3 regions of the Rhizobium sp. 05N430 genome follow, and region 2 is predicted to be linked to each of the others. Evidence: predicted binding sites of a transcription regulator. Region 2 holds the regulator's gene; each other region holds the start of a gene.
The links. The regulator LexA, encoded in region 2, represses DNA repair genes until DNA is damaged. The targets are predictions, from matches to a motif close to TGTTCNNNNTGTGTTCNG.

Region 1 (9,838 bases), on a different contig from region 2:
TGTTGTACCCCTCATGCTCGCGCGTCGCCTGCCCGCCTTTCGCCTGCGGCCAGATGAACAGGTTGATGACATGGCCGTTGCGCCGGTAGACGAGCGCTGCCACCACCCGGCCGCCGATATAATCGACCCGGCCGCCGACCAGCGGGAAACCATCCTTGGCGAGATCGTTGACGGGCGGCGAGAAATCGATGCGGCCGTTGAACCAGGGCTTTACCGTATGCTGGTTCGAGGTCTGCACATCGACGAGGTGATCGGCGAGCATTGAATGAACGTGGCTCGCCAGCAGCTGGTCCTCAATGCCGAGATCCGGCGCCGGTGCATTGATGAAGAGCATTGCGCTCGCCGCCAGCGCCGCCAGTGACGGCACGAAGCTCCAGTCGCGAACGAAACGGAAGAACCGCTCCCACGGCGAAGCAGGCTTCTGGCGCGGCTGAAGAGCGGATGAGGAGATGGCCTGCTCGTGCGACAGCGCGGAAAGAACCTGCGACCGGACCTCGTCCGGAAGCTTGAAGCGCACGCCGTCCTGTCCGATCCGTTGCCGCACCCCGCGCACCCTTTCGATCTCCGCCCGGCAATCCGGGCACCCCGCCAGATGACTTTCCAGCTCGGCCGCGCGCACCAGATCCAGCTCGCCATCGATGAAGGCATGCACCACCGGGCCCCACTGGTCGCAGCCCTGCTTCGGCGCCTCGGTCATGCCCGCACCCCGCCATTCTCAAACGCATCCCAGGCCTCGCCGAATTCGCGCCGCGCCCGGGCGATGCGCGACATCACGGTACCTATAGGCACATCGATGACCTCGGCGATCTGTTTGTAGGAAAGCTCCTCGAGTTCGCGCAGCACCAGAATTTCCCGCATCGCCTCCGGAAGCAGGCCGATGACATGGCGCACGCGCGACGTCTCGCTCTCGCGGATCATCGCGGTCTCCGCCGTCTCGTCATCCGATGCGATCTCATGGGCCGGGCTGTCGCTTCCGGCATCGGCATCCAGCGGCGTTTCGAAACGTGCCTTCCGCCGTCCCTGCTGCTGCCAGGCGAGATGGCAGTTGCGGACGATGGCAAAAATCCACGCCCGTGAATCGCCGCCGCGATAGGTCTCGAAACTGCGATAGGCGCGCAGGAAGGCGTCCTGGACGATATCCTGCGCCGCATCCTGATCGCGGCTGAGAAAGCGCGCGAAGTTGTAGGCTGCATCCATGTGCGGAAGGATGTTCTGCTGGAAACGCAATGTGTGATCGGGCTGCGCGGAGGCGGCAGCGGTCTGCCGCCCGCCCCTCGCCTGTGCCATTTCCATATAGCCGACGAGGACCGACGCTGCCTCGGCGAGAAAACAGCTTGCGAGCTGAGAAAACGATCGCGAGCGGCGGCGCCAGCGCAGCAGAGCCGCGGCCACCTGATCGTCGAACGATGTGGGGATAGCAAGACAGGCTTCGGTCATCACACCCTCTGCGGCTGCGGCGCAGCCGACTCTAGTCCTCGGGCCGCCCTCAGCGCAATGCGACCCTTTATTGCCTAGATCGCCAAGCACCCGGTTTTATTCCCTGCCAACTGAGATTTTTTTACCGCTTTGCCGGGGTGAAAAAATTATCCATTCATTCTCAATGACTTGCATGGAAAATTACGCCAGGCTCGGAATAAGCAGCAGGCCTCTCCGGTCTAGTTCTTCAGCGGCGGCGTCGAACCCATCCCGTCTCCGCTGAGACACAGGACAAGCCAGAGGAGGCACCCCAATGTTTGAAATGTCACGCCGTACACTGCTTGGTTCGGCCGCCGCGGCAGCCGCATTCGGCCTCGCATCGAAGCTCGAATTCGTGCCCCCGGCCTTCGCCGCATCGCCGGACGAACCGGCAACCGGCTTCTACCGCTACAATGTCGGCGATATCGAAGTGACGGCCATCTATGACGGCATCTGGCGTAAGCCGCACGATCCCGCCTTCATCAAGAATGCCACGGTCGACGAGACCAAGAATGCGCTCGCCAAGGCGCATCTGCCGACCGATTTCATGCCGATCCCGCTGACGGTGGTCGTCCTGAAGGTCGGCGGACGGCTGATCATGATGGATGCCGGCTCCGGCGTCGGCCAGTGGCAGGCCAATGCAACCAACCTTCCCGGCAACATGGCAGCCGCCGGCATCGACTACCGCAAGATCGACACGGTCATGATCTCGCATTTCCACCCTGACCACGTCTGGGGCCTGATGGAAAAGGGCACCAATGCGCCTGTCTTCCCGAATGCCGAGCTCATCGTTCATTCGGCCGAATATAACTGGTGGACCGATCCCGGCCGCCTCTCGAAACTCCCGGAGGGGCGCAAGCCTGCCGGAAAGCGCATCGCCGAAGTCTTCCCGAAATGGAAGAACTGGAAGTTGGTGGAGGACGGTGCGCAAGTGGCGCCCGGCATCGAGCTGATTTCGGCGCCAGGCCATACGCCGGGTCATTCGACCTATCTGGTCAACTCCGGAAAAAGCCAGCTGCTGGTTTCGGCCGACATCATGTACGTCCCGGCGCTGCTGGCGCCGCATCCGGAATGGCAGGGCAGCTACGATCAGGACGGGCCGCTTGCCATCACCAGCCGCCGCAAACTGATCGATCGCGTCATATCGGACAAGATCGCCATCTGCGGCTCGCACTTCCCCTTCCCCGGCTCCGGCAGCTTCGTCAAGGACGGAAATGCCTATGCCTTCACGCCTACCAGCCAGGCCTGACGCCTGAGGAGACTATCGTCATGAAAAGATCATTCACCCGCTACGCCGTTCTCGGCGTCATCAGCTTCTGCGCGTTGTCGGCAGGCGGCTCGACCATCTCGGCATTGACGGCGATGCCCGCCTTTGCCGTCGACAACATGGAAACCGGCGACGGTCCGGACCTCACTTCCGTCCGCGCCAAGATCGCTGCCAAGGACTATCAGGGCGCACTCGAGGAATTGCGCGGCCTCGCCGAGGATAACCAGCAGGCCGATGTCTACAACCTGCTCGGCTACACGCTGCGCATGACCGGCGACTACGACACGTCGCTGACCTACTACACCAAGGCTCTCGAATTGCAGCCCGATCACAAGGCAGCGCACGAATATCTTGGCGAGCTCTATCTGCAGACCGGCAAGCCCGACAAGGCGAACGAGCAGCTCGCTTCGCTGAAGCAGCTGTGCCCCGCAGGCTGCGAGGAGCTGGAAGACCTACAAGAGGCGATCGCCGCACGGGGCGGCAACTGACGGTGATTGCCCCGGGGCGGGCGGCAGATGCCGCTCGCCCTGCTCACCCATTGGAGATGATCATGGAACATTCCCCTATCCGATCCGCCGGCAGCAATGCAGCACTTCTCGCCGGACGTCTGCTGCTCTCGGCCATCTTCCTGCATGAAGGCGCAACGCTGGCGCTGAACTTCAACGCCACGGCAGCGGCCTTCGAAAGGCTCGGTCTCGAACTACCGGTCGCTATCGGCGTCATCCTGCTGCAGCTTGCGGCCGGCTTCTCGGTCGCGGCAGGCATGGCCACACGGCTGGGTGCTGTTGCGCTCGGCATCTTCTGCCTGATGACGGCCCTGCTCTTCCACACCGATTTCACCAGCCAGAACGAACTGCTGCATTTCGAGAAGGACTTTGCGATCGCCGGTGGCATGTTTGTGCTGGCGATCTCGGGCGCCGGATCGCTGTCTGTCGATGCAGTCCTGAAGCGCATCGTCCCGGTGCCGATGGCTGTCTTCTTCTGACCTCCGCGAGGATCTGGATCAAAGCGGTTCACAGCTCCGTGAGCCGCAGCCTGATTTTAAGAAAGCGGTAACGCTGCAACCGTTCAATGTCCCTGCCTCCAGCCGGTCTGTCTCAGGCCAGCGTCTCTCACACCATCGGCGGGGAAAATGCCATGAAGAAACTTGCTCTCACTCTCTCCATTTCGCTGCTTTGCGCCTTCTCCGCACAAGCGCAGCCCACAATGGTCAAGCGCTTCAACGATTGGGGCGTCTATTCCTACAAGGCCGGTGGCCAGACGGTCTGCTATCTGCTGACCGTGCCGACCGGCCAGACGCCGACCAGTGTCGATCACGGCAAGAATTTCTTCATGGTCGGCCCCGGCGCCTCGGCGAAATACGAGCCGCAGGCACGGATGGGCTACGAGTTGAAGCAGGGATCGCGCGTGAAGGTGCGCATTGGCGACCAGACATTCTGGATGTTCACCCGCGAGAACGCCGCCTGGATGCAGCATGAGGAGCGTGAACCGGAAATGATCCGCGCCATGCGCGGCGGCAGCGAGATGGTGATCGAGGCGACCTCCAGCCGTGGGACGGACACCAGCTACACCTATTCGCTCGATGGCATCACCGCCGCCTTGAAACAGGTGGCCAGCTGTAGCTGACATGCGCCGTCTTTCTCTTCTGCGCCGGACGATGGGGCTGCTTGCCCTCTGCAGCCTGTTTGCCGCCTGCCTAGCCAGCCAGGCATCGGCAGTCCCGGTTGAGATGGGCACACCAAAGGGCCGGGAAACCGGTCTGCCGGTTCCCCGCTTCGTCTCGCTCAAATCGGCCAACGCGCGCATGCGCATCGGGCCGTCGCTGGATTACGGGACCAAGTGGATCTACGTGAAATCAGGCCTGCCGTTGGAGATCACCGCCGAATACGACAATTGGCGTCAGGTGCGCGACAGCGATGGCATCACAGGCTGGATGCATCGCGCCCTGCTCTCATCGCGCCGGACCGCGGTGATCGGCCCCTGGCTGAGAGAGCCCGCCGCACTTCACACCGGAGCCCGGGAAAGTGCGGCTATCTCGGCGGCATTGATGGCCCGCGTCCTCGTCCATGTCGGACGCTGCGACGGAGCGTGGTGCAGCATCGGCCTGCCACACCAGAATCTCACCGGCTTCGTCGAGCAATCGGCCCTCTGGGGCGTCTATCCCGGCGAAGCCATCGCCGATTAGGCGGCGGCGCTCATAAAGCTGCCGAGGCCCGCAAAGAGCTCGACCGACTTCAGCCGCGCCTCGATATCGTGGATCGGCATGGAGATGATCAGCTCGTCGGCCTCCGTCTCTTTCAGAAATTCCTTAAGCTTGGCTTCAGCCGTCTGCGGCGAGCCGACGACGGCATAGCGCAGCGTATGCTCGACATTGAGCTTTTCCATCGGCGACCAGAAGCTCTCCATATCTTTCACCGGCTTCGGGAACTGGCCACGAACATTGCGCCGGAGATTGACGAACTGCTGCTGCGCCGAAGTGAAGTGATACTCGGCCTCTTCATCGGTCGGCGCGACGGAGCCCATCACACCGGCCATCACATATGGCTGGTCGAGGACCGCGGATGGCTGGAACTTGCTACGGTAGATATCGATCGCATCGAGCAGCGAATCCGGTGCGAAATGCGAGGCGAAGGCATAGGGCAGACCAAGCATGGCAGCGAGCTGGGCGCTGTAGAGGCTGGAGCCAAGCAGCCAGACCGGCACGTGCGTCCGGTTGCCGGGCACCGCGAGGATCGCCTGGTTCTCGACAGGCTCTCCGAGCAGCTGCTGCAGTTCGACGACATCATGCGGAAAGCTCTGGGCGCCGGCATCGAGATTGCGGCGCAGCGCCTGGGCGGTGCGCATATCCGTACCCGGCGCACGGCCGAGACCGAGATCGACGCGGCCGGGAAAGAGCGCCGCCAGCGTGCCGAACTGCTCGGCGATCACAAGCGGCGAATGGTTCGGCAGCATGATGCCGCCCGAGCCGATGCGGATCCGCTTCGTCGCAGCACCAACATGACCGATGACGACGGCAGTCGCCGCACTGGCAATGCCCGGCATGCCGTGATGCTCGGCAAGCCAGAAGCGCTTGTAACCATACTCTTCCGCCTTCTGCGCCATCCGGGCGGAACCCGCAAGAGATTGGCTGACGGTCGTCCCTTCGGGAACGGGCGAAAGATCGAGGATGGAAAAGGGGATCATGAGAACCTGCCGTCGGTATAATGGGGCTACCGGCTATGTAGGTGGTAACGGCGCCGCATCCAAACCCTGAGAAAAGAAAAAGGGCCGATCGGCCGCCTGCCACCAACTCAGATGTGGAAGCCAAATTCCGGCATTCCGCATGTCGTTGTTATCGCAGGCCCTAGACGGTCATTCCTGAGCCAGCAGTACAGGCTAAATAACCACCACCTACTATTACATATCTGCGTTGCATAATCGGAAGTAGGCGCTTGTCTGCGATGGGATCATAAGAAGCGCAGCTTATGCATACGAGAGTGTTTGAGATGGATTGGGTCCCTGTAGTCTTCGTTACATTCAAGGTTCTTGCCTTGGGAATAGCCATGTTCTTCGCCATCAAGTGGCATTATGACCGTGCGGAGAAAAGCGACAGGCGAGCGCTACTGCGATCAGGCGGCATGATGGCTGCAGTCTTCGCGCTGGCAGTACTTGGCGTGGGGCTTGCCGCCTTCTTGCTGAGCAGGAAGCTCGGCCTGGACCTGAGCCTCTGATGAGGCCGCTGTTTCAAGCGACTCCAGATCCAACTGATGGCTGGAGTCGCCTGACACTTTGAGGGTGTTACGAAGCGCGGCGGTGCCGGAGCACATGCACTTCCGCGTTCTGGTGATGATAGCCCTGCGGCAGCGTGAAGTTACCGAGCTGGCGATCCATCTCCAGAGCCTCGCTGGCGAGACGGTGGATCGCCGCCGTGCTTTCCTCGACCATCGCCGCATTCTGCTGCGTCATCGAATCCAGTTCGGAGACCGCGCTGTTGATCTGGCGCAGCGTATCGGCCTCTTCACGGGTCGATTCCATGATCTCGTGGATCTGGCCGTTGATCGCCTCGACGCGGCTGCCGATACCGGTCAGCGCAACCCCTGCCCTCTCGACCAGCGATACGCCACTTTCGACCTCATGTGTCGACTTCTGCAGCAGGCTGGCGATTTCCTTGGCGGCGCTCGAGGAGCGCTGTGCCAGTTCACGCACTTCCATGGCGACAACGGCAAAGCCCTTGCCGGATTCACCGGCACGCGCTGCCTCGACACCGGCATTCAGCGCCAGCAGGTTCGTCTGGAAGGCGATTTCGTCGATGACCGAAATGATCGAGTTGATCTGGCGCGAAGACGACTGGATCGCCTCCATCGCCGCGATGGTCTCGCGCATGATATCGCTCGAACCGGCCGTTTCCTTCTTGGCGTCACGGGCGATCCGCTCGGCCTGCTCGGCGCGCTCGATCTGGATGCGAACCGACTGGGTGATGGCATCGATCGCATTGGCGGTCTCGGTGATCGAGGCGGCCTGCCGCTCAGTGCGGCCGGCCAGATCATCGGCGCCGTTGCGCATCTCTTCCGAGCCTGAACGAACTGCCATCGAATTTCCGCCGATCGCCGTCATCGTTTCGCTGAGCGTTGCCAGCGCCTCGTTGAAGTTGACGCGCAGGCCCTCAAGTTCGGTCGGGAAGCGCGTCTCGATCTGATAAGCGAGATTGCCGCTAGCCAGATGATGCAGGCCCTCGTCCAGCGCCTGCACGACATCCTGCAGGCTCTTCGCCTCGGCTTCGCGCAGCGCCATGTTTTCCTGGCGATCGCGCTCGGCGCGGGTACGGGTCTCGGCACTTGCGGCTTCGAGCTCGCGGCTTTCGAGCAGCGACTGCTTGAAGCGCGCCAGCGCCTTTGCCATCGTGCCGATTTCGTCGTGGCGGTTCTGGCTGCCGATCTCGGTATCGAGCTTGCCGTCGGCCACGTCGCGGGTGTTGCCGGCAAGACGGGCGAGCGGCGAGAACAGGAGCTTGGTGATCAGGCCGGTAGCAATCGCCATAACGACGAGTGCACCGAGGCCGATCATCGTCAGCAGCGTGGCGATCTCGATCGAGCCGGCATTGAGCTCGCTGAGACGGACGCTCTCGACCACCAGGAAGCGGTCGCCGTGATAGTCGATCCCGCGAACATAGGCGCGGGCCGAGCCATCGGCGCGGTCGAAATCATCGACCGTCATGCCCTGGTTGTTGGCAAGCGCGTCCGGGATGAAGGTAAAGGCCGCAGTATCGAGCGTCGCCAGCTTGCCGTCGGCAAGGCCGACAGCCGAACCATCGCTGGAAATGATCGCCGCCTGCGCCGTGCTGCCGGAGACAATGCCTTTCGACAGGATGCCGGTGACGATGTCATCGCGAACCTTGAAGAGGATGATGCCCTTCGCGAGGCCCAGCTTGACGATCGGAACGGCATAGAAGATCCCCGACTTGCCCGCGTCGACGCGCAGACCCGAGAAGCCTGTCGGCGCGGAATCGTCGGTCGCCTTTGCGGTGTTCTCGACAGCCTTCGCATAGGCGAGACCGGCACCGGTCGCCTTCCAGGCATCGGCCTTCAGGTTTTCGGCGAAATTGTCGTCCTTCTTGTAGGAATAGAGGACAGAACCATCCATGTCGGCAATCAGCAGATCGCTGAAGGCCGTGTTTTCGAGGTCGCGGGCGACTTCGCCCTGCGTCTTCTCATGGTTCGAGTAGTAGAAGCCGCTCGGCCCCTCCGGCTTCATCAGCTTTTCGCGCTGGTCGGCCGGGTTCGGATTGTTGGTGATGAAGACCTTCTTCAGTTCCGCGCGGGCATCGCCCGAGGACTTCTCGATGGTCTTCCAGCCGCTCTTCAGGCTGGTGATCGACATCTGCAGCGCTTCGATACGCGCGATCGAGTTCGCCTGGTTTTCAAGCTGCTCCAGCTGATCCTGCAGCATGTCGCCGCGGAAGATGAGCACGCTCTCCTTCGCCTTCAGCGCCTGCTCGTCGGAAATGCGGCTGCTGGCGAAATAGCCGAGCACGCTGATGGTGCTGACGGCAAGTGCCGTGAGCAGAATGAAAGTAGCAATCACTTTAAACGATAGAGACTGAAATCTCTGAGCCATAAACTAGAACCCTTCCGGAGCGGCTTGCCTGGCTTTTCGCAGCTGGCTTGACCGAAAACAGAACACTGGGGGCCTTAACCTTCCGAAAAAGGAGCCCCTCTCACATTTGATGGATTAGATTTCAGACAACTGATTTAATTCGCAGTAAACGGCGCGACACAAAAACAAGGGATGTTTTTGTTTTGTTCACATATCGATGGCAGTTATTTTGCAACTGCAATATGGTGAGCCATGCAAAACACGATTCGCATCATCGGCATCGATCCCGGCCTGCGCCGCACGGGATGGGGCGTCATCGACACGCTGGGCAATTCGCTGCGCTTCGTAGCCTCCGGCACCGTCACGTCGGACGGCGACATGGACTTGGCCTCCCGCCTCTGCCAGCTGCATGACGGGCTTGCCAAGATCGTCCACAGCTACACACCCGATGAAGCCGCCGTCGAACAGACCTTCGTCAACAAGGACGCGGTCGCGACACTGAAGCTCGGCCAAGCCCGCGGCATCGCCATGCTGGTGCCGGCGCGTGCCGGGCTACAGGTTTCCGAATATGCGCCGAACGCCGTCAAGAAAGCCGTCATCGGCGTTGGCCATGGGGAAAAGAAGCAGATCCACATGATGCTGAAGATCCTGATGCCGAAGGTGGAATTCAAGGGCGACGACGCGGCCGATGCGCTGGCGATTGCCATTTGCCATGCCCACAATCGTGGCAGCAACCGCATGCGCCTGGCAGCCTTGGCCGGATAGTTTGTTCTTGACTTGTTCTATAGGTAAGGATTATTCTTACTTTGAAGGAGCAAGTCATGCGCGTTACCTCGAAAGGTCAGGTCACGATTCCCCGCGATCTCCGCGAGCTGGCCGGCATAGAGCCAAACAGCGAAGTCGTGTTCTCCATGGAAGGCGGCAAGCTGGTTGTCTCCCCGAAGACTGGTCGTCGCGCCATCGAAGATCGAAACCGTCTTGATCAAGTCCTCAGGGCGATCTCCAAGCTTGAAGGGACCGGCGATCAGGCGATCGATGCCGACG
Region 2 (9,838 bases):
GCCCAGGGCTTGAAATCGCTGTTCGACTATTCTGAACTGTCGATTATGGGCATCAGCCAGGTGCTTGCCAAGCTGCCGACGCTTTACAGGCTGATCCGCCAGACCACGGCGGCAATCATCGCCGCCAAGCCTGATGTTCTCGTCATCATCGACAGTCCCGACTTTACCCATCGCGTCGCCAAACGCGTACGCGCGGCTCTCCCGGATCTGCCTGTCGTCAACTATGTCTGTCCGAGTGTCTGGGCGTGGAAGGAATACCGCGCACAACGCATGCTGGGATATGTCGATCATGTTCTGGCGGTGCTGCCATTCGAGCCCTGCGTGATGAAGGAACTCGGCGGGCCGCCGACGACCTATGTCGGCCACCGGCTGACGGCAGATCAGGATCTCATCGCGACACGAAACGCGCGCAGCGCAAGGGCAAACTCTCCCCAGCCTGCCGTCAAGTCGATCATGCTGCTCCCCGGCTCCCGGGCCTCGGAGATCAACCGTCTTTTGCCTCATTTCGGCGATGCAGTGAATGAGCTCGTCTCGCGCAACGGCGAGATGCGGTTCATGCTGCCCACCGTTGCGAGGCGCGAGGCGCAGGTGCGTGAGATGATCAAGGATTGGCCGGTGAAGCCGGAGATACTTGTCGGCGGCGAGGCGAAGTGGCGGGCATTCGCCGAAGCCGACGCAGCGATGGCCGCATCCGGAACGGTGATCCTGGAGCTGGGGCTCGCCGGTGTGCCGACGGTGTCGGCCTACAAGATCGACTGGATCATGAAGCTGCTGACGGGCCGCATCAAGACCTGGACAGCGGCCATTCCGAACCTGATCGCCGACTACGCGGTCGTGCCCGAATATATCAACGAGGTTGTCCGCGGCGGCAGCCTGTCGCGATGGATGGAGCGGCTGTCGGCAGATACGCTGCAGCGCCGTGCGATGATCGAGGGCTTCGATCTCGTCTGGCAGCGCATGCAGACGGACAAGCCGCCGGGACAAAAGGCGGCCGAGGTCGTTCTCGAGACTCTGGACAAGAAAAAACCCGGTCAGAAATGACCGGGTTTTTTGTTTCGCTGATATAGGCGCTTAGCGCTTGGAAACCGGAACGTAGTTACGCTCGGCCTCGCCGATATAGAGCTGGCGCGGACGGCCGATGCGCTGCTGCGGATCCTCGATCATTTCGTTCCACTGCGCGATCCAGCCGACTGTACGGGCGAGAGCGAAGAGAACCGTGAACATGGTCGTGGGGAAGCCGAGAGCCTTCAGCGTGATGCCCGAATAGAAGTCGATGTTCGGGTAGAGCTTCTTCTCGATGAAATACTCGTCGGTCAGCGCGATGCGCTCGAGTTCCATCGCCACTTCGAGAAGCGGATCGTCCTTGATGCCGAGTTCGCCGAGAACTTCATGCGTCGTCTTCTGCATGATCTTGGCGCGCGGATCGTAGTTCTTGTAGACGCGGTGACCGAAGCCCATCAGGCGGAACGGATCGTTCTTGTCCTTGGCACGTGCGACATATTCAGGGATACGATCGACGGAGCCGATTTCCGAGAGCATGTTGAGAGCCGCTTCGTTGGCGCCGCCGTGGGCAGGACCCCAGAGGCAGGCAATGCCGGCCGCGATGCAGGCGAACGGGTTAGCACCCGAAGAGCCGGCGAGACGAACGGTCGAGGTCGAAGCGTTCTGCTCGTGGTCGGCGTGCAGAATGAAGATGCGGTCCATGGCGCGGGAGAGAACCGGATTGACCGTATACTCTTCGCAAGGGACGGCAAAGCACATGCGCAGGAAGTTCGACGCATAGTCGAGGTCGTTCTTCGGGTAAACGAAGGGCTGACCAATGTGATACTTGTAGGCCATGGCGGCCAGCGTCGGCATCTTGGCGATCATGCGCAGCGACGCGACCATGCGCTGGTGCGGATCGGTGATGTCGGTCGAGTCATGGTAGAAGGCCGAGAGCGCGCCGACACAGCCGCACATGACGGCCATCGGGTGCGCATCGCGGCGGAAGCCGGTGAAGAAGCGGCTCATCTGCTCGTGCACCATGGTGTGGTGCGTGACGCGGTAATCGAAGTCCTTCTTCTGCGCTGCGGTCGGCAGTTCGCCGTAGAGCAGCAGATAGCAGACTTCGAGGAAGTCGCCGTGCTCGGCCAGCTGCTCGATCGGATAGCCGCGGTGCAGCAGAACGCCTTCATCGCCATCGATGTAGGTGATCTTCGATTCACAGGATGCGGTCGAGGTAAAACCAGGATCGTACGTGAAGGAACCGGTGTTCTTGTAGAGTGCGCCGATATCGATGACATCAGGCCCAATCGTTCCGCTCTTTACGGAAAGATTGGCGGATTTGTCGCCGATTTTGATTGTTGCGCTTTGATCCGTCATTCTGATCCTCCAAATTGGCGGCGGCGCCATAAAAGCGCCATAGGGTTAAGCGTCCGCTCAGATTGCTATATGATAGCGCGCCTAATGCCAAGTTACCGTGACGCCATTTTGTGCATCGCAGTATCAACTTTTAGGCACTCCTGCGATGCTGTAAACGCATAGCGGAAGCTGATGATTTATTTAGGCTTTTTGCACTCACGTTTTTTCATCATTTTTCAATCGATTATTGTTGCTGAAACGCGCGCAGGGTTGCATTCTGGTTGTATTCTATCGGGTCATCAGGCTCTTTGCATGCCGGAGTTGAAAACCAGCGACGTCAGCACGATCACCATCGGTGCCGCGGCCAAATTGCCGCAGACGCCGCTGATGCCGCCTGCAGCAGGCTCTCTCTTCGCACCTGTTAATCTAGGTCACCGCCGGCAGCTTTCTATTCATGTTCTTCGGTCGCTGCAGCGCCGTGTTGCGCAAAGCCTGCCGGCCTGTGCTGTCGAAGAACTGGCCTATGGCGGCCGCATGTTGTTTGCGCCGGTGGCGCTCGGACTGGGCTCCGTTCTCTGGTTTGCCTGCGGCGCAGACATTTCACCGGCTGTGCCGCTTTCATGCGCAATCGCGCTACTTCTGCTCCTTGCCGTGACCGATCGCAGCCGGGAGTGGAGCCGGATCTGCCTGGTCTCCATGATGTTGATTGCTGTTGGCATCCTCGCCGCACAATTCGAGACCTGGAGAGCCGGTACTGTCGTTCTCGATTCGGCGGTAACGACGACGCTGACAGGCCGCGTAGAGCGGCGGGAAAGCGATGGCCGCGGCGGCTGGCGGTATCTGTTGGCGCTCAAGGCGACGGAGAACCCGGCGCTGAAGCGGCCGCCAGAGCAGGTGACCGTGATTGCGCGCGGCCAGAAAGCGGAGTTCGAAACCGGGACTTGGCTGAAGGGCAGGGCAAGGCTGACGCCGCCGTCAGGGCCCGCTCTTCCCGGCCTCAACGACTTTTCGTTCGGTGCCTATTTCGACGGCGTCGGTGGCAACGGTTTCTTTTATGGTGCCCCTGCCGTGGTGCCGGCGGTCGAACCCGGGCCCGCATCGATGCAGGATCGCGCGCTTGAATGGCTCTACCGCTTGAGAAGCGGCATCGGCGACCGTATTAGAGGCATCCTGCCTGGCGACACCGGCGCTTTTGCCGCCGCTCTGGTCACGGACGAGCGCCGCGCCATTTCGAGCGAGACGACCGAGGCGCTGCGCCAATCCGGCCTTGCGCATATCATCGCCATTTCCGGTCTCAACATGGCGCTGTCGGCAGGCATCTTCTTCGTCGGCTTCCGCACCGTGCTCAGCCTGTTTCCGGCTGTCGTCCAGGCCTATTCCGTCAAGAAGATTGCCGCAGCCGGTGCGCTTGCCGCCGTCACCGCCTATTTTCTGATTTCGGGCTTCGCTGTCTCTGCCGAACGCGCCTTCATCATGATGGCGATCATGCTGGCGGCGGTCTTCTTCGACCGGCCGTCGATCAGTCTGCGCAACGTAGCCTTATCGGCGCTGGTGATCATTGTCCTCTCACCCTCGGAGATCATGGGGCCAAGCTTCCAGATGTCCTTCGCCGCGACACTGGCCCTCGTCGCCGGCTATGCGCTCTGGAAGGAGAGGCCGGTGCGCGACCGGCCCTTCGCAAAGTTTCGCGCCGTCAGGATGCTGTCTTCCGCCACTGCGTTCTTCGGCGGCATCCTGCTGACCTCCGTCATCGGCGGCTTCTCGACCGCGTTGTTCTCGGTCGAGCACTTCCACCGGCTGACGGCCTATGGCCTGCCAGCCAATCTCGCTGCCATGCCGATCATCTCCTTCATCATCATGCCGTTCGGCCTCATTGCCATGCTGCTGATGCCCCTCGGTCTCGATGCATGGGCGTGGCAGGTGACGGGCTTCGGGCTCGATCTGGTGATCGCCATCGCCAGGACGGTTGCCTCATGGGGCGGCGATATCGGCGTCGGGCGCCTGGCGTCGTGGTACTTTCCCGCGGCGGTGACGGGTTTCCTGCTGCTGACTTTGCTGCGCAGCCGCATACGGCATCTCGGCACCGCGATCTTGATGGCATCGACGACAGCCGCCGCGATGTTGGGAGGTCCTCCGCCGCCGAAAATCGTGATTGCCGAGGACGGGAGCATGGCGGGCATCGTCAGTGACAACGGCCTCGCCACCAATCGCGAGCGGCCACCGGGCTTCATCTTTGATCAATGGAGGCGCGCTCTGGTGATCGATAAGCATTTGTCACCGGCGTTCCCGGCGCTCCCGGATATTCCCACCGCACCGCGCGGTGAAAGGCTGAAACTGACGGAGGCACAGCAGAACGACACCATGAACGCGATCAAGGCCAGTGCGACGGGCGAGCGCTTCTCATGCGTGAAAAAGTCCTGGTGTACGGCGAAGCTCGACAACGGTTCGATCCTGACCGTGATCGAGAATGCGGCGTTCCTTGGCCCAGCCTGCGACATATCCGATATCGTCGTCACACCGGTTCGCCTGCGCCTCGATACCTGCCGCTCAGGCGCCCTGCTTTTCACCGGGGAGACACTGCGAAAGACAGGCGCTGTCGAGCTTCGTTTCCCCAATGGGATCGCCGAAATCACCACATCATTCGAGGGTCTCGACCGGCCCTGGATCCGCCACCGCGCCTACGATTGGCGCAGCGGCACTTTTGGTGAAAGCGAGACGCTCAGTGATAGCGGCGGATAAGGCCAACGAGCTTGCCCTGAACCTTGACGCGGTCCGGTCCGAAAATACGGGTTTCGTAAGCCGGGTTGGCAGCTTCGAGCGCAACGGATGCACCCTTGCGGCGAAAGCGCTTCAGCGTTGCCTCTTCGTCATCGACGAGAGCAACGACGATATCACCGGCATTGGCGGTATTGGTGTTGCGGATGATGACCGTATCGCCGTCGAAGATGCCGGCCTCGATCATCGAGTCGCCCTTGACCTCAAGAGCATAATGTTCACCGTTTCCGAGCATGTCGGCGGGAACAGTGATGTCGTGTGTGTTCTGCTGGATCGCCGAAATCGGCACACCGGCTGCGATCCGGCCCATGACCGGCACCGAGATCGACGTGTGATTGTCCTCGTTCGCAGGCTTCGGCGGCGCGACCGGCTGCGGCTTGCCGAGGCTGCCTTCGATGACGCTCGGCGAGAAGCCGCGGCGCGGCTGGATGCTCGGGCTGTAGGCTTCCGGAAGCTTGATGACCTCGAGTGCGCGCGCCCTGTTCGGTAGGCGGCGAATGAAGCCACGTTCTTCCAGAGCCGTGATCAGGCGATGGATGCCCGACTTGGAAGCCAGATCGAGCGCATCCTTCATTTCGTCGAAGGATGGCGGAACGCCGGACTCCTTCATGCGCTCGTGAATGAAGAGGAGAAGCTCCTGTTGTTTGCGCGTCAGCATCGAAGTTTTTCCCCAGATTCGTGAAACAAAGCCAGAACGGACACTATATGTTCCATATGTGTTCCGCAAGTGCCTAAATATCGGTAAAACTTCCGATGATTTTTCGTCGTTTTTGAAAGTTTATTTGCCGGATTGGTGATCCACGCTTGCGCTTTGCCGGGCAGGGCGTGCAAATCTCTGCCGGCTTCACCGGAGGAACCGCCATGACGCATCCGCTCGATCATCTGGTACTGCCCGTGACCCATATCGACGTTGCCCGCGAGCGACTCGGGCGTCTCGGTTTCACCGTCGCGGCCGATGGCCGTCATCCGTTCGGAACGGAGAATGCCTGCGTCTTCTTGGCCGACAAGACCTATCTCGAACCGCTCGGTATTGCGAGCCAGGCGGACTGCGACGCGGCTGTCGCAAAGGGCAACAGCTTTGTCGCCCGCGATCAGGCCTTCCGCTTCCGCTGCGGCGATGACGGCTTTTCGGCTGTTGTCTTCGGCACCGATAGTGCCGATGCGGACAAGGCTGCCTATGACGGCGCGCAGCTGAGCGGCGGCGATATGGTCGAATTCTCGCGGCCGATCGTCATGCCCGACGGAACGCAGGCGACAGGCGCCTTCAAGCTCGCCTTTGCCGCCGATCTTCGGGCACCCGATGTCTTCTTCTTCGCCTGCCAGCGGATCAACGCCTTTCCGGCCGATCGCAATGCACTGGAAACCCATGCAAACGGCGTCACCGGCATCAGCGAGATCGCGCTGAGCGCTGAGGATCCGCAGGCCTTCGCCGAATTTCTGGAGACGGCCAGCGGTGGAGTGGAGCCTAAGGAGGCGGCACTCGGCCTATCCTTCGAATTGCCGAACGGGAGACTTTCCATCTTCTCGAACGAGGGCATGGAGGCCTATTTCGATGCCGAGCCACTTGTCACCGATAACGGCCTCAGGGCGCGCGCAATCGTCTTTTCGGTCGGTGATCTGGCCGTGACAGCGGCGCATTTGGCTGCTAACGGGATCACCCATGTCAGTATGAACAATCGTCTGTTGGTGAAGCCGGCGCCGGGACAGGGCGCAATCTTCGCCTTCGAGGAGACCCAATGACAAATACCAATGCAGAAGTTGTCGCCGGCGAGGGTGCTGGCCGCGTTACCTTTTCGAATACGGGCAAGCTGTCGCTGATCGCCGGTCCCTGCCAGATGGAAAGCCGCGACCACGCTTTCATGGTCGCCGGTGTTTTGAGCGAACTCTGCAAGTCGCTCGGTATCGGCCTCGTCTATAAGTCGTCTTTCGACAAGGCGAACCGGACATCGCTTTCCGCCGAGCGCGGCATCGGTCTTGAAAAGGCGCTCGAAGTCTTCTCCGATCTGAAAAAGGAATTCGGCTTTCCTGTTCTGACCGATATCCACACGGAAGAGCAGTGCGAGCAGGTGGCAACCGTCGCCGACATCCTGCAGATCCCGGCCTTCCTCAGCCGCCAGACCGACCTTCTCGTTGCCGCCGCCAAGACCGGCCGGATCGTCAACGTCAAGAAGGGCCAGTTCCTGGCGCCCTGGGACATGAAGAATGTTCTCGCCAAGCTGAATGCCAGCGGCAATCCGAACATCCTGCTCTGCGAACGCGGTGCCTCCTTCGGCTACAACACACTGGTATCGGACATGCGCTCGCTGCCGATCATGGCTGCACTTGGCGCTCCTGTTATCTTCGACGCCACGCATTCCGTGCAGCAGCCGGGCGGGCAGGGCGGCTCGAGCGGTGGTCAGCGCGAATTCGTCGAGACCCTGGCGCGTGCCGCCGTTGCCGTCGGTGTCGCCGGTGTGTTCGTCGAAACGCACGAAGACCCCGACAATGCGCCGTCTGACGGACCGAACATGGTCTATCTGAAGGACATGCCGCGGCTTCTCGAAAAGCTTCTCGCCTTCGACGCCATCGCGAAAGCGGCCTGACGTTCAAAAGGCTGACATGATCCTGTAATAGGCCTCGGATGAGGCCGGAAACGAAGGCATGTTAGGCGGCTCAAAAACGGCCATTGTAATTTGCGTGCCTTCGATTAAGACGATTTCAAACGATTTATCCCACCCACCGAGCAGGAAGAAACCCATGACTGCAATTACCGATATCATCGCCCGCGAGATTCTCGATAGCCGTGGCAACCCCACCGTCGAGGTCGACGTTTATCTGGAAGATGGCAGCATGGGCCGCGCGGCTGTTCCGTCGGGTGCCTCGACCGGCGCGCACGAAGCCGTCGAAGTTCGCGATGGCGGCAAGCGCTATCTCGGCAAGGGTGTTGAAAAGGCTGTCGAAGCCGCCAACACGGAAATCTTTGACGCCATCGGCGGCATCGACGCTGAAAACCAGATCCAGATCGACAACATCATGATCGAGCTGGACGGCACGCCGAACAAGTCGCGCCTCGGCGCCAACGCCATCCTCGGCGTTTCGCTCGCTGTCGCCAAGGCTGCCGCTGAAGCTGCCGGCCTGCCGCTTTATCGTTACGTCGGTGGCGCTTCCGCCCACCTGCTGCCGGTTCCGATGATGAACATCATCAACGGCGGCGCTCATGCCGACAATCCGATCGACTTCCAGGAATTCATGATCCTGCCCGTCGGTGCCGACTCGATCCGTGAAGCCGTCCGCATGGGTTCGGAAGTCTTCCACGTCCTCAAGAAGGAACTCTCGGCTCAGGGCCACAACACCAACGTCGGCGACGAAGGCGGCTTCGCACCGGGCCTGAAGAGCGCGCCTGAAGCCCTCGATTTCATCATGAAGTCGATCGAAAAGGCTGGCTACAAGCCGGGCGAAGACATCTATCTCGGCCTCGACTGCGCCTCGACAGAATTCTTTAAGGACGGCAAATACGTTCTCGAAGGCGAGGGCCGCACGCTGGAGCCGGGCGCCATGGCCGAATACCTGGCGCAGCTCGCTGCCCAGTACCCGATCATCTCGATCGAAGACGGCATGGCTGAAGACGATTGGGACGGCTGGAAGGCCCTGACCGATCTGGCTGGCAAGAAGGTTCAGCTGGTCGGCGACGATCTCTTCGTCACCAACTCTGCTCGCCTGCGCGACGGCATCAAGATGGGCGTTGCCAACTCGATCCTCGTCAAGGTCAACCAGATCGGCTCGCTGACGGAAACGCTGGACGCCGTCAACACTGCGCACAAGGCAGCCTACACCGCTGTCATGTCGCACCGTTCGGGCGAAACCGAAGATTCGACGATCGCCGATCTCGCAGTTGCCACCAACTGCGGTCAGATCAAGACCGGCTCGCTGTCGCGCTCGGATCGTCTTGCAAAGTACAACCAGCTGATCCGCATCGAAGAGGGCCTCGGCCCGCAGGCCCGCTACGCCGGCCGCTCGATCATCCGCGGCTGATAGCCATTAGCGATCAATGCCTTGAAACCCGCGCTTCACCGGCGCGGGTTTTTTCTTGCCCGCAAAAATTCATAGTCAACGGACGGTTAATCTCTCAGCGCTACTCTCATCGCATAGGTAATGCGTTTTAGAGCATGTGTGCGTATGTGGACAAAGCATCATAAGAAAAAGAAGATCGGCCGGTTCGTTGTTCCGGCTATGACGGTCGCCTTTCTCTCCTATTTCGGCTATCATTGCATCCATGGCGATTACGGCCTGCGTGCGACCGAAGTCTTCGAGCAGCGGCGCATCGCCCGCGAGAAGGAGCTTGCGACGCTGAAGGCCAAGCGCGAGCATATCGAGCAGCAGGTCGCGCTCTTGAGTGATGGCTCTCTCGATAAGGATATGCTGGACGAAAAAGCCCGTTACCAGCTGAATATGTCACGCGCCGACGAGGTCGTCATATTCAATTCATATTCCAATTAACCGAAAACAAGTTAATCGTTAATTATATAGAATTATCAGTGGCTTAATCCTGAATACGTGCCATGCATTTATGGCATTGCTGTGGCCATATTTCTTCCCTATGGTACGCGCCACCTAAGAACCGCAAACCCATAGGGAGGGTTGAATGGCGCCGCGAAAGAACGCGACCGTTTCCAGCCGCAAGACCAGCGCAAAATCCGCAGCCAAGGCCTCGAATGGTGGTCCTGTCGCCGATTTCGATCGCGAC
Region 3 (9,838 bases), on a different contig from region 2:
CGGAACGAAGATGTGGTAAGCGCCAAACCGCACGCCGTAGCGGCGCATTGAGGCACGGCCATCCTGATCCAGCGACTTGACGTCGTCGGCGACGTCGCGGCGGAACAGTACGCCGAGATTCTCGACAAGCTGGAACGCCAGACCCTTTGCCAGGCCCTGCAGGTCTTCAGCGCGCGACAGATCGTCGAGCGGCTTAAGCACCGTGCTGATATGATGATTGACGAAGCGCTCGACGCGGGCGGCGACATGATCGCGCGCATTTCCGGTCAACTGCTCGTCGGCAAGCAGGATCACCCGCGGCCGCATGATGTGGTCGCTGCCCGAAAGCCGCGCCACGGGATCGCCGAGCCAGCGCACTAGGCCATCGGCGCTGATCGCCAGATCGCCATTGCCGGCAGCATGCATGCGCGCAGCGCGCGCTTCGAATTCCAGAGCAAGCGCCTTTTGTGAAGCAGCCTGTACGGCCTTGGCGTCCGGTCCATCCGTTCCACCGATGGGAGTGAAGCGGAAACCGCTCAACTGACCCACATGATGTCCCTCCACGAAGACATCACCATTCACACTGATTTCAGCTTCCAGCATCGCATTCTCTCTCAGGCGCTTCATGAGCACAGATGTCCTGCGATCAACAAAGCGTTTCGTCAACCTTTCATGTAACGCATCGGACAATCGATCTTCGATTTCCCGCGTCTTTTCCTGCCAGTGTGTCGGATCGGCAAGCCAACCGGGCCGGTTCGACACATAGGTCCAGGTTCTTATCTGCGCGATTCGCGCCGAAAGCGTGTCGATTTCACCGTCCGTCCGGTCCGCACGATGCACCTGCTCCGCGAGGAAATCTTCGTTCACCGTGCCACGGCGGACGAGATCAGAAAAGAGGGTCGAGATCAGATCGGCATGCTGGGCCGGTGCAATACGCCGGTAATCGGGCAGCGCACAAGCTTCCCAGAGCTTTTCAACCCTTTCCGGCTTGGTCGCAAGATCAATAATTTCCGGATATCGTGAAAGATGTTCCAGCGCCTGCTGATCGACCGAAGGCAGGGATCGCGTCAGCCCCTGGACGCTCGGCGGCTTTTCCAGGCTTGCGCGCAACGATTGTATCGAGGCGAAGTCGAATTCCTTGGTCCGCCACTGCAGAACCTTGACGTTGTCGAACTCGTGCGCCTCGATCCGCTGCACCAGTTCATCATCAAAAGGCGTGACCTGCCCGGTGACGCCGAAGGTGCCATCGCGAACATGGCGGCCGGCACGCCCGGCGATCTGGCCAAGTTCTGCGGGATTGAGATTGCGGAACTGGTAGCCGTCGAATTTCCGGTCCTGCGCGAAGGCGACATGATCAACGTCGAGATTGAGCCCCATGCCGATCGCATCAGTGGCGACCAGATATTCGACATCGCCCGCCTGATAGAGCGCCACCTGCGCATTGCGCGTCCGCGGGCTGAGCGCGCCAAGAACGACGGCCGCGCCGCCGCGTTGGCGCCGGATCAGTTCGGCGATCGCGTAAACTTCGTCAGCCGAGAAGGCGACGATCGCCGAGCGTTGCGGCAACCGGGTAATCTTCTTCTGCCCGGCATAGAGCAGCTGCGACAGTCTCGGCCTCTCGATGACGGTGATTCCGGGCAGTAGCTGCTGGAGAATGGGGCGCATCGTGCCGGCGCCGAGCAGCAGCGTCTCGTCGCGACCACGCAGATGGAGGATGCGATCGGTGAAGATGTGCCCGCGCTCAAGATCTCCAGCGAGCTGCACTTCGTCGATCGCGACGAAGGCCGCCTTGGTTTCGCGCGGCATCGCCTCGACGGTGCAGACCGAAAAGCGCGCATTGGGCGGAGAAATCTTTTCCTCGCCCGTGACCAGCGCGACATTGTGCACACCGACCTTCTCCACGACCCGGCTATAGACTTCTCGCGCCAGAAGGCGCAGCGGCAGCCCGATCACGCCGGTGCCATGCGCGACCATGCGCTCGATGGCGTAGTGCGTCTTGCCGGTATTGGTCGGCCCGAGCACCGCGGTCACACCGCGCCCACTCAGTATCATCGGCTGCGAATTCAGTGTCATGGTCCATGCAAGTGAGGCGGGGAGCCCCGGGGTCAAGTCAGCAGACAACACATGGACAGGGCAACCGGCAAACGCAAGAGCCGGATGATGCGAATGCGCTGCTAATTTTGATTCAACAAGCGGCGCTAAGCCTCTGTTTTGAGATTCGGAACAGCTTGAGAACGAATCAGCGACGAATCGCAGACTCGCGGTGATTCAGCTTTTGTTCACGGCTAAGTATTGGTTTTGAATCAGCTTTTCCCACTAGATGCTGAATCACCGGAATCTGGCAATTTGCAGCGGGCGGTCTTCGACGGCCTCTTTTCATCCGGCGGCAACCGCAAAGACGGAAAAACGGAAAACCACAGAATTAACCTTCGGGTCAAAGCCGGAACGAATCACAGACGAATCGCCGACAGCTGCAAATTCCGCTTTTGTTCGCCACTGCATATTGATGAACTGCGCGAACGGGCGCTATATGCAGCCTCCTTGATTGCAGGATCAGCATTGAAAATCGGTCGCCATTAACACTTTCCGCCCTGAGTGGATGTTTCGTTAAAATTTTCTGCGGATCAGCGGAACCTTTTCGAGCCTGACGCGTTTCTACCGTCCCGTAGAATATAAGTTCTGGCACCATCAAGAAAACTCCATCCTGAAATTGCACGCACATAAGTTTAGCCGGGAACAAAAACCCGGCTACCGTGTTTATTGTCCATTCGTAACTCGCGGTGAGTTGAAGGACAGAAAACATGCTCAGTACGATACTTCTTATTATCCTTATTCTGCTTTTGATCGGCGCTCTGCCGAATTGGGGTTACAGCCGCGCTTGGGGCTATGGACCTTCTGGCGGTTTGGGGCTAGTTCTCGTCATTATCATTATCCTTGTCCTGATGGGCCGCATCTAAAGGCCATGTAACTGGGGAGTTGTAAGTCATGATGAAGAAGGTTGTTCTCGTTGCAGCACTCGTGGGTGCGCTTGCATCGTGCACGGCAACTGAGCAGGGCACCGCAATCGGCGCTGGCTCTGGCGCCCTTATTGGCGGTGCGGTTTCCAACAGCTGGGGCGGCGCAGCCGTCGGCGCCGTTGCAGGCGGCCTGGTTGGCGCTGCAGTCGGTAACTCGGTCGATCAGCGCAATGGCCGCTATTCGGGCCAGCGCGTCTATCGTGACCGCTACGGTTGCTACGTTGCCTACTCGAACGGCTCAACGCGCCGCGTTCGCTGCTAACAATAGACTGATATTTTGAAAACGGGCGCCTTGGCGCCCGTTTTTGTTTCAACCGTTTGCGCTAGATCCCGGTGAGGTGAGTTAACTCCCGGAACCTCAGGGCGCTTCTAGACGAAAAACTGCCCGCCATTCGCCGTCAGCGTCGAGCCGGTGATGAACCCAGCGTCATCCGAGGCCAGGAACACCACACAGCGCGCGATCTCTTCAGGTTCGCCAAGACGGCCAACCGGGATCTGCGGGATGATCCGCTCGTTCAGCACCTTTTCCGGAACAGCAAGAACCATTTCCGTGCCGATGTAACCGGGGCAGACGGCATTGACGGTGATGTTCTTTGCCGCACCCTCCTGCGCCAGCGCCTTGGTGAAGCCGAGATCGCCGGCCTTGGCGGCGGAATAGTTGACCTGCCCCATCTGGCCTTTCTGGCCATTGATCGACGATATATTGACGATACGGCCGAAGCTGCGGTCACGCATGCCGCCCCAGACCTGGTGGGTCATGTTGAAGAGGCCGGTGAGGTTGGTGTTGACGACCTCATGCCACTGCTGTGGGGTCATCTTGTGAAACATCGCGTCGCGGGTGATACCGGCGTTATTGATCAGTACGTCAACAGGGCCGAGCTCGGCCTCCACTTTGGCGATGCCCTCGCCGCAAGCAGCATAGTCGGAAACATCCCACTTGAAGACCGGGACACCAGTGAGGTCGTGAAAGGCCTTGGCCTTCTCGTCGTTGCCGGCGTAGTTCGCCGCCACCCGGTAACCGGCGTTCTTGAGCGCCACCGAAATTGCTGCACCGATGCCACGTGTGCCACCGGTGACCAAAGCCACTCTGCTCATGTTTCGCTCCCCTTGTTATCGCCTTCGATCCCGCCATTAAGGCATGGATCGCATGCTATTTAAAGTGCTTCGAGGCACATCGCGACGCCCATACCGCCGCCGATGCAGAGTGTTGCCAATCCCTTCTTCGCGCCGCGGCGCTTCATTTCGAAAACCAGCGTACTCAGAACGCGGGCACCGGAAGCACCGATCGGATGGCCGATGGCGATCGCGCCGCCGTTGACGTTGACGATCGCCGGATCCCAGCCGAGATCGCGGTTGACAGCACAGGCCTGCGCAGCGAAGGCCTCGTTGGCCTCCACCAGATCGAGATCGCCGACCGACCAGCCTGCTTTCTCAAGCGCCTTGCGCGATGCCGGGATAGGGCCTGTGCCCATGACCTGCGGGTCGACACCCGCAGTTGCCCAGGAAACGATGCGCACGAGCGGCTGGATACCGCGGCGCGCAGCCTCCGCTTCGGTCATCAGAACAGTTGCGGCAGCACCATCGTTGAGACCGGACGCATTGGCGGCAGTCACCGTACCGTCCTTGTCGAAAGCCGGGCGAAGCTTGGTCATCGCCTCGATCGTCGCACCGTGGCGGATATATTCGTCGGCATCGACGGTCACGTCACCCTTACGGCCCTGGATGACGAAAGGAACAATCTCATCCTTGAAGCGGCCGGCCTTCTGCGCGGCCTCCGCCTTGTTCTGCGAGGAAACCGCGAACTGGTCCTGCTCGTCGCGCGAAAGCTGCCACTGGCGGGCGATGTTTTCCGCCGTGATCCCCATGTGATAACCGTAGAAGGCGTCGGTGAGGCCGTCCTTGATCATCGTATCGATCATCTTCATGTCGCCCATCTTGGTGCCGCCGCGAAGATGCGCAGCATGCGGCGCCATAGACATCGATTCCTGGCCGCCGGCGACAATGATCTTTGCATCTCCGGTTGCGATCTGCTGCATGCCGAGCGCTACAGCGCGCAATCCGGAACCGCACAGCTGATTGACACTCCAGGCCGTCGCTTCCTTGGGAACACCCGCCTTCATCGCTGCCTGACGCGCCGGGTTCTGGCCCTCGCCGGCCTGCAGGACCTGGCCGAGAATGACCTCGTCCACCTCTGCGGCATCGACGCCGGCGCGCTCGAGCGCACCCTTGATGGCCGTTGCTCCGAGTTCGTGGGCAGGGACTGTAGCAAAGGCGCCGTTGAAAGAGCCGACCGCTGTGCGGGCTGCGCTGGCGATGACGATGGACGTGTTGCTCATGGAAAGCCTCCTCGCGTTTCAGCACTTTATATAGGTCGAAACTGGCAAAGCTTTTAGCCCGAGTCAAACGCCAAGACCGTCATATGGCAATTTTAGCCCGTACTTACGAAGACGCGAAATATGACGGGAATAAAAGGGGTTGCCGCATCGCACAAAGAGATTGTCACCGGCGTTCTTTTGCGTCTACATTCGATATTGGAGGAATTTCCACATCATCAGACGGGGTTCAGGAGACTGATATGGCGAAGAATGAGGGTCAGATAGTCATCAAGAAATACGCCAATCGCCGACTCTATAACACAGGCACCAGCACCTATGTGACGCTGGAAGACCTGGCGGAGATGGTGAAGAAGGGCGAGGACTTTACGGTCCAGGATGCCAAGTCCGGCGATGACATCACCCACTCGGTATTGACCCAGATTATTTTCGAGCAGGAATCGAAGACCGGCAACACGCTGCTGCCGATTTCCTTCCTTCGACAGCTGATCACCTATTATGGCGATCAGATGCAGATGGTCGTTCCGAGCTTTCTCGAACACTCCATGAAGGCCTTCACCGAGCAGCAATCGCAGATGCGCGAGCAAGTGACCCGCGCCTTCGGCGAAACGCCGATCGGCAAGAACCTGCAACTTCCGATGCAGATGGTCGAGGAGCAGGTGCGCCGCAACACCGAGATGTTCCAGCAGGCGATGCAGATGTTTTCACCCTTCATGACCCCTCCTGCCAAGGAGACCAAGAAGGCTGAAGCCAAGGACATCGACGAGCTGAAGGAACAGCTGAGGGCGCTTCAGAACAAGCTGGACAATCTCTGATCTCTGAGCGTTTCGAGGAAACGCTCTAAAGCCCGATCGAGACGTCTCGCCCCGCGGTGCGGATCGAGACGGCAAAGCCGCCGATCACATCGATCAGCGCAATCGTCATCAAGATGAAGAACACCTGGGTCGCCGCATCCTGGACGAGCAGAAACTCGACCAGGAAGGCGATGAAGACGAGCATCGACAGCATGTGATTGATCAGGCTGCCGGAGCCGTTACGCGTCGCCTTCAATATCTCGAAGAACAGCACCACAAGCGCGATGACGATGAAGAGATCGCCGAGCGACATGCTCCAGATCGCGCCTGAGATCATCGACAAAACGATGATGTCGTGCTGAAGCGCGGGAATACCGCCGCTCCCCATCAGGCCGAGCATTGCCATGTTGTAAAGAATAAATGGAATGATCATCAGCGGCATTGCACCAAGCATCTCGGTCTGTTCTCCCTCTATTCAGGGAATACTGCCGTAGATCGCCGTCTCACTTCAAGACAATTGCGAATATCGTGGTGCGCAAACGCAAAAAGACCGGCTGAAAGCCGGTCTTTCAATCTGGAAAACCAGAAACAGGAAAGCTTATGCGCTTTCCTTCGGCGTCAGGACCTGACGGCCGCGATACATACCGGTCTTAAGATCGATATGGTGCGGACGGCGCAGCTCGCCGGAGTTCTTGTCTTCAACATAGGTCGAAGCCTTCAGTGCGTCTGCAGAACGGCGCATACCGCGCTTGGACGGGCTCGTTTTTCTCTTCGGTACAGCCATTTCTCGTACTCCACTTCACGGGCAACACATTTCCGGCCAGACTGGCGGCCGAAACGACATGTCGCGATTTCGGAAATTTTGCGCGCTTATACATGCGATAAACGGCCTTGACCAGTCCCTAAACAGATTTTTTGAGAATCCTTTGACTCCCGTTCAAACCTCATCGTGCGGCACGATCCACGGTTCGGCGCGCGCAGCCTCTTCCCACTTCCGCCAGGCGGGATGCGCCTTGACGGCCGCCATATAGCTCAGCGTATCGCCGGATGTCACGAGGTCATAGACATCGAAGCGGTTGACGACAGGCGCAAACATTGCATCGGCAGCCGAAAAGCTGCCAAACAGGAACGATCCACCGGACTGCTCCCGCAACTCCCGAAAGATCGTCTCGATACGCAGGACGTCGGCCATCACGCCATCGACAAGCGCAATCTTGCCTTTCGGACGGCGAATGTTCATCGGGCAGGCATTCCGAATGGCACGGAACCCGGAGAGCATCTCCATCGAAACGGAGCGGGCGGCGGCTCGCTTCGCACGATCCTTCGGCCATAGCCCGGCTTCGGGATAGAGTTCGGCAACATATTCGATGATCGAGAGCGATTCCCAGACGCGGACGTCACCATGATGCAGCGCGGGAACGCGGCCGGTTGGCGAAAATTCCTTGAAGCGCGGATTGCCTGCTTCGAAATCGAAGGGAGTGAGAACTTCCTCGAAGGGAATGCCCGCTGCCTCCATGGCGATCCACGGCCGGAAGGACCAGGAGGAATAGTTCTTGTTGCCGATATAGAGCGTGAGCTTGTCCATGAGCCGATCCATGCGCTGTTTCAGCTCTATCTACCGGCCGCCGCCCCTGCTCACCAATGAATTATTCGCAGCTCAATCATAAATGCATCTGATGTAATCGCCGGCACCCTGGGCGCGGCGCTCGATCACCGCCGCAAGCCGCCTCAGGCCACGGCCGGGCTTGCCGGCATTGCGGTCGATCGGGTTGGGCAGCGAGACGGCCAGCAGCGCCGCCTGACGGCGTGACAGCTTGGACGCCGGAACCTTGAAATGGTAACGCGCCGCCGCCTCGATGCCGTAGATACCCGGCCCCCATTCGGCGATGTTCAGATAGATTTCCATCAGCCGCCGCTTGGTCCAGACGAAATCGGAGGCGACCGCCAGAGGCAGCTCAAGACCTTTGCGCACAAAGGAGCGGCTGTTCCAGAGAAACAGGTTCTTTGCCGTCTGCATCGGGATCGTGCTGCCGCCGCGCGTCGAGGCGCCGTCCAGCGTATCCTCGATCAGCATCCGCATCTCACCCCAGTCGACACCACCGTGGAAGCAATACTGACCGTCTTCGGACATCATCACCGACTGCACCAACGCCGGCGAGATTTCGTCCAGTGACACCCATTGGCGATCGTAGCCGCGCAAAAGCACGAGATCGCGCAGCATCAGCGTCGAGACCGGATGAATGAAGGGAATGAGATAGAGGATGATCAGCGCATAAGGCAGGATGCATAGAGCCAGGATGCCAAGCACGATGCGGGCAGGCAGCGAGCGGCCGCGCAGCCATGCATACATCCGCCGATGAGCCGGCATGGCGATGCTTTCCTCTCTCTCCGGCGTTATATCCAACGTCTAGCCCAGACCTGTTCCCTGCGTCCTCCATACCGTCTGAGAAAGGCCAAGGCCAGAGCACAACGGAAATCTTGGTCTCTCCATCTACAATTCCGTTGCGCCGCGGGCTTTGCTCATGCCAAACAGCGGCCATGAACGCCAGTCCAGACCCATTTTCCGAACGGTTGAAAAGCAACGCCAGAGAGATCGAAACGCTGCTGGAAGCGCTGCTTTCGAAAGACGTTCTGTCCGACGAGATCGCCCGGCCGGAGAGCCTGCGCGCCGCCATGCACTATGCGGTGCTGAACGGCGGCAAGCGGCTGCGTCCGTTCCTGGTTATCGAAAGCTCTCTGCTGCTCGGTGGCGACAGAGAGACTGCGCTGCGGGTCGGCGCGGCACTTGAATGCGTTCATTGCTATTCGCTTGTTCACGACGATCTCCCGGCCATGGACGACGACGATCTGCGCCGCGGCAAGCCGACGGTGCACATCGCCTTCGACGAAGCGACCGCCATTCTGGCCGGCGACAGCCTGCTGACCTACGCTTTCGACATCATCGCAGCACCCGAGACCGCGCTTTCCGACGCCCGCAAGACCGCACTGATCCTGGCGCTCGCCCGCGGCTCTGGCCTCGGCGGCATGGCCGGCGGCCAGGCACTTGATCTGGCAGCGGAAAAGCAGGCGCCCTCCGCCGATGGCATCATTACATTGCAGGCTATGAAAACCGGCGCCCTGATCCGCTTCGCCTGCGAGGCCGGCGCGATCGTTGCTGGCGCCGCAGACGGCGAGCGCAAGCGTCTCCGGGCGTTCGGCGAAAAGATCGGCCTCGCCTTCCAGCTTGCCGACGATCTGCTGGACATCACCTCGGACGCCGAGACCATGGGCAAGGCAACTGGCAAGGATGCCGGCCGCGGCAAGGGAACACTGGTCGCGCTCAATGGCATCGCCTGGGCCGAAGCTGAACTCCGTCGCCACGTAAACGACGCTGTGGAGCTTCTGGCCCCTTATGGCGAGAAAGCAGACACGCTGATCGCCACCGCCCATTTCATCGCCGACCGCAAGAGCTGAAAAGGAGCGGGGAACCGCAGACCGGCAACATCATGCTTGCTGAAGACGCGTGGCGGCTGATGACGGCGCGTGCGTTTTATGACAGTGTCCGCGCGTCAAATCTTACGAGCGCCCCATCATGCACGAGACCTTTACCTATCTGCCGCAGATTCTTCCGGCCTACATCGCCTATGTGATCGCCGTCCTCAGCCCCGGCCCGGCGATCATGGCGATCGTTGCCACGTCGATGACGCAGGGGCGCAAGGCGGGGATGACGATCGGC

Region 1: the regulator LexA is predicted to act here: its motif matches at 8,988-9,005, upstream of ruvC (crossover junction endodeoxyribonuclease RuvC).
Region 3: the regulator LexA is predicted to act here: its motif matches at 2,199-2,216, upstream of AC1DJO_RS11840 (helicase-related protein).

The regions. Positions count from the first base shown of each region.
Region 1 covers NZ_JBFTMO010000018.1:22,803-32,640, reverse strand. The annotation lists gene AC1DJO_RS25795 (anti-sigma factor family protein) at 1-697, opposite strand, end outside; gene AC1DJO_RS25790 (sigma-70 family RNA polymerase sigma factor) at 694-1,437, opposite strand; gene AC1DJO_RS25785 (MBL fold metallo-hydrolase) at 1,730-2,704, shown strand; gene AC1DJO_RS25780 (tetratricopeptide repeat protein) at 2,725-3,210, shown strand; gene AC1DJO_RS25775 (DoxX family protein) at 3,273-3,707, shown strand; gene AC1DJO_RS25770 (invasion associated locus B family protein) at 3,860-4,348, shown strand; gene AC1DJO_RS25765 (SH3 domain-containing protein) at 4,350-4,907, shown strand; gene AC1DJO_RS25760 (LLM class flavin-dependent oxidoreductase) at 4,904-5,905, opposite strand; gene AC1DJO_RS25755 (hypothetical protein) at 6,265-6,432, shown strand; gene AC1DJO_RS25750 (methyl-accepting chemotaxis protein) at 6,500-8,815, opposite strand; gene ruvC (crossover junction endodeoxyribonuclease RuvC) at 9,047-9,559, shown strand; gene AC1DJO_RS25740 (AbrB/MazE/SpoVT family DNA-binding domain-containing protein) at 9,616-9,838, shown strand, end outside.
Region 2 covers NZ_JBFTMO010000008.1:163,790-173,627, forward strand. The annotation lists gene lpxB (lipid-A-disaccharide synthase) at 1-1,041, shown strand, start outside; gene gltA (citrate synthase) at 1,072-2,361, opposite strand; gene AC1DJO_RS18205 (ComEC/Rec2 family competence protein) at 2,875-5,079, shown strand; gene lexA (transcriptional repressor LexA) at 5,060-5,773, opposite strand; gene AC1DJO_RS18215 (VOC family protein) at 5,977-6,855, shown strand; gene kdsA (3-deoxy-8-phosphooctulonate synthase) at 6,852-7,697, shown strand; gene eno (phosphopyruvate hydratase) at 7,852-9,126, shown strand; gene AC1DJO_RS18230 (FtsB family cell division protein) at 9,271-9,591, shown strand; gene pdhA (pyruvate dehydrogenase (acetyl-transferring) E1 component subunit alpha) at 9,737-9,838, shown strand, end outside.
Region 3 covers NZ_JBFTMO010000004.1:285,220-295,057, forward strand. The annotation lists gene AC1DJO_RS11840 (helicase-related protein) at 1-2,052, opposite strand, end outside; gene AC1DJO_RS11845 (hypothetical protein) at 2,278-2,559, shown strand; gene AC1DJO_RS11850 (DUF3309 family protein) at 2,781-2,936, shown strand; gene AC1DJO_RS11855 (YMGG-like glycine zipper-containing protein) at 2,965-3,258, shown strand; gene phbB (beta-ketoacyl-ACP reductase) at 3,366-4,091, opposite strand; gene AC1DJO_RS11865 (acetyl-CoA C-acetyltransferase) at 4,151-5,332, opposite strand; gene phaR (polyhydroxyalkanoate synthesis repressor PhaR) at 5,572-6,144, shown strand; gene AC1DJO_RS11875 (hypothetical protein) at 6,170-6,577, opposite strand; gene rpmF (50S ribosomal protein L32) at 6,722-6,907, opposite strand; gene AC1DJO_RS11885 (glutathione S-transferase family protein) at 7,061-7,708, opposite strand; gene mtgA (monofunctional biosynthetic peptidoglycan transglycosylase) at 7,781-8,527, opposite strand; gene AC1DJO_RS11895 (polyprenyl synthetase family protein) at 8,662-9,576, shown strand; gene AC1DJO_RS11900 (LysE family translocator) at 9,695-9,838, shown strand, end outside.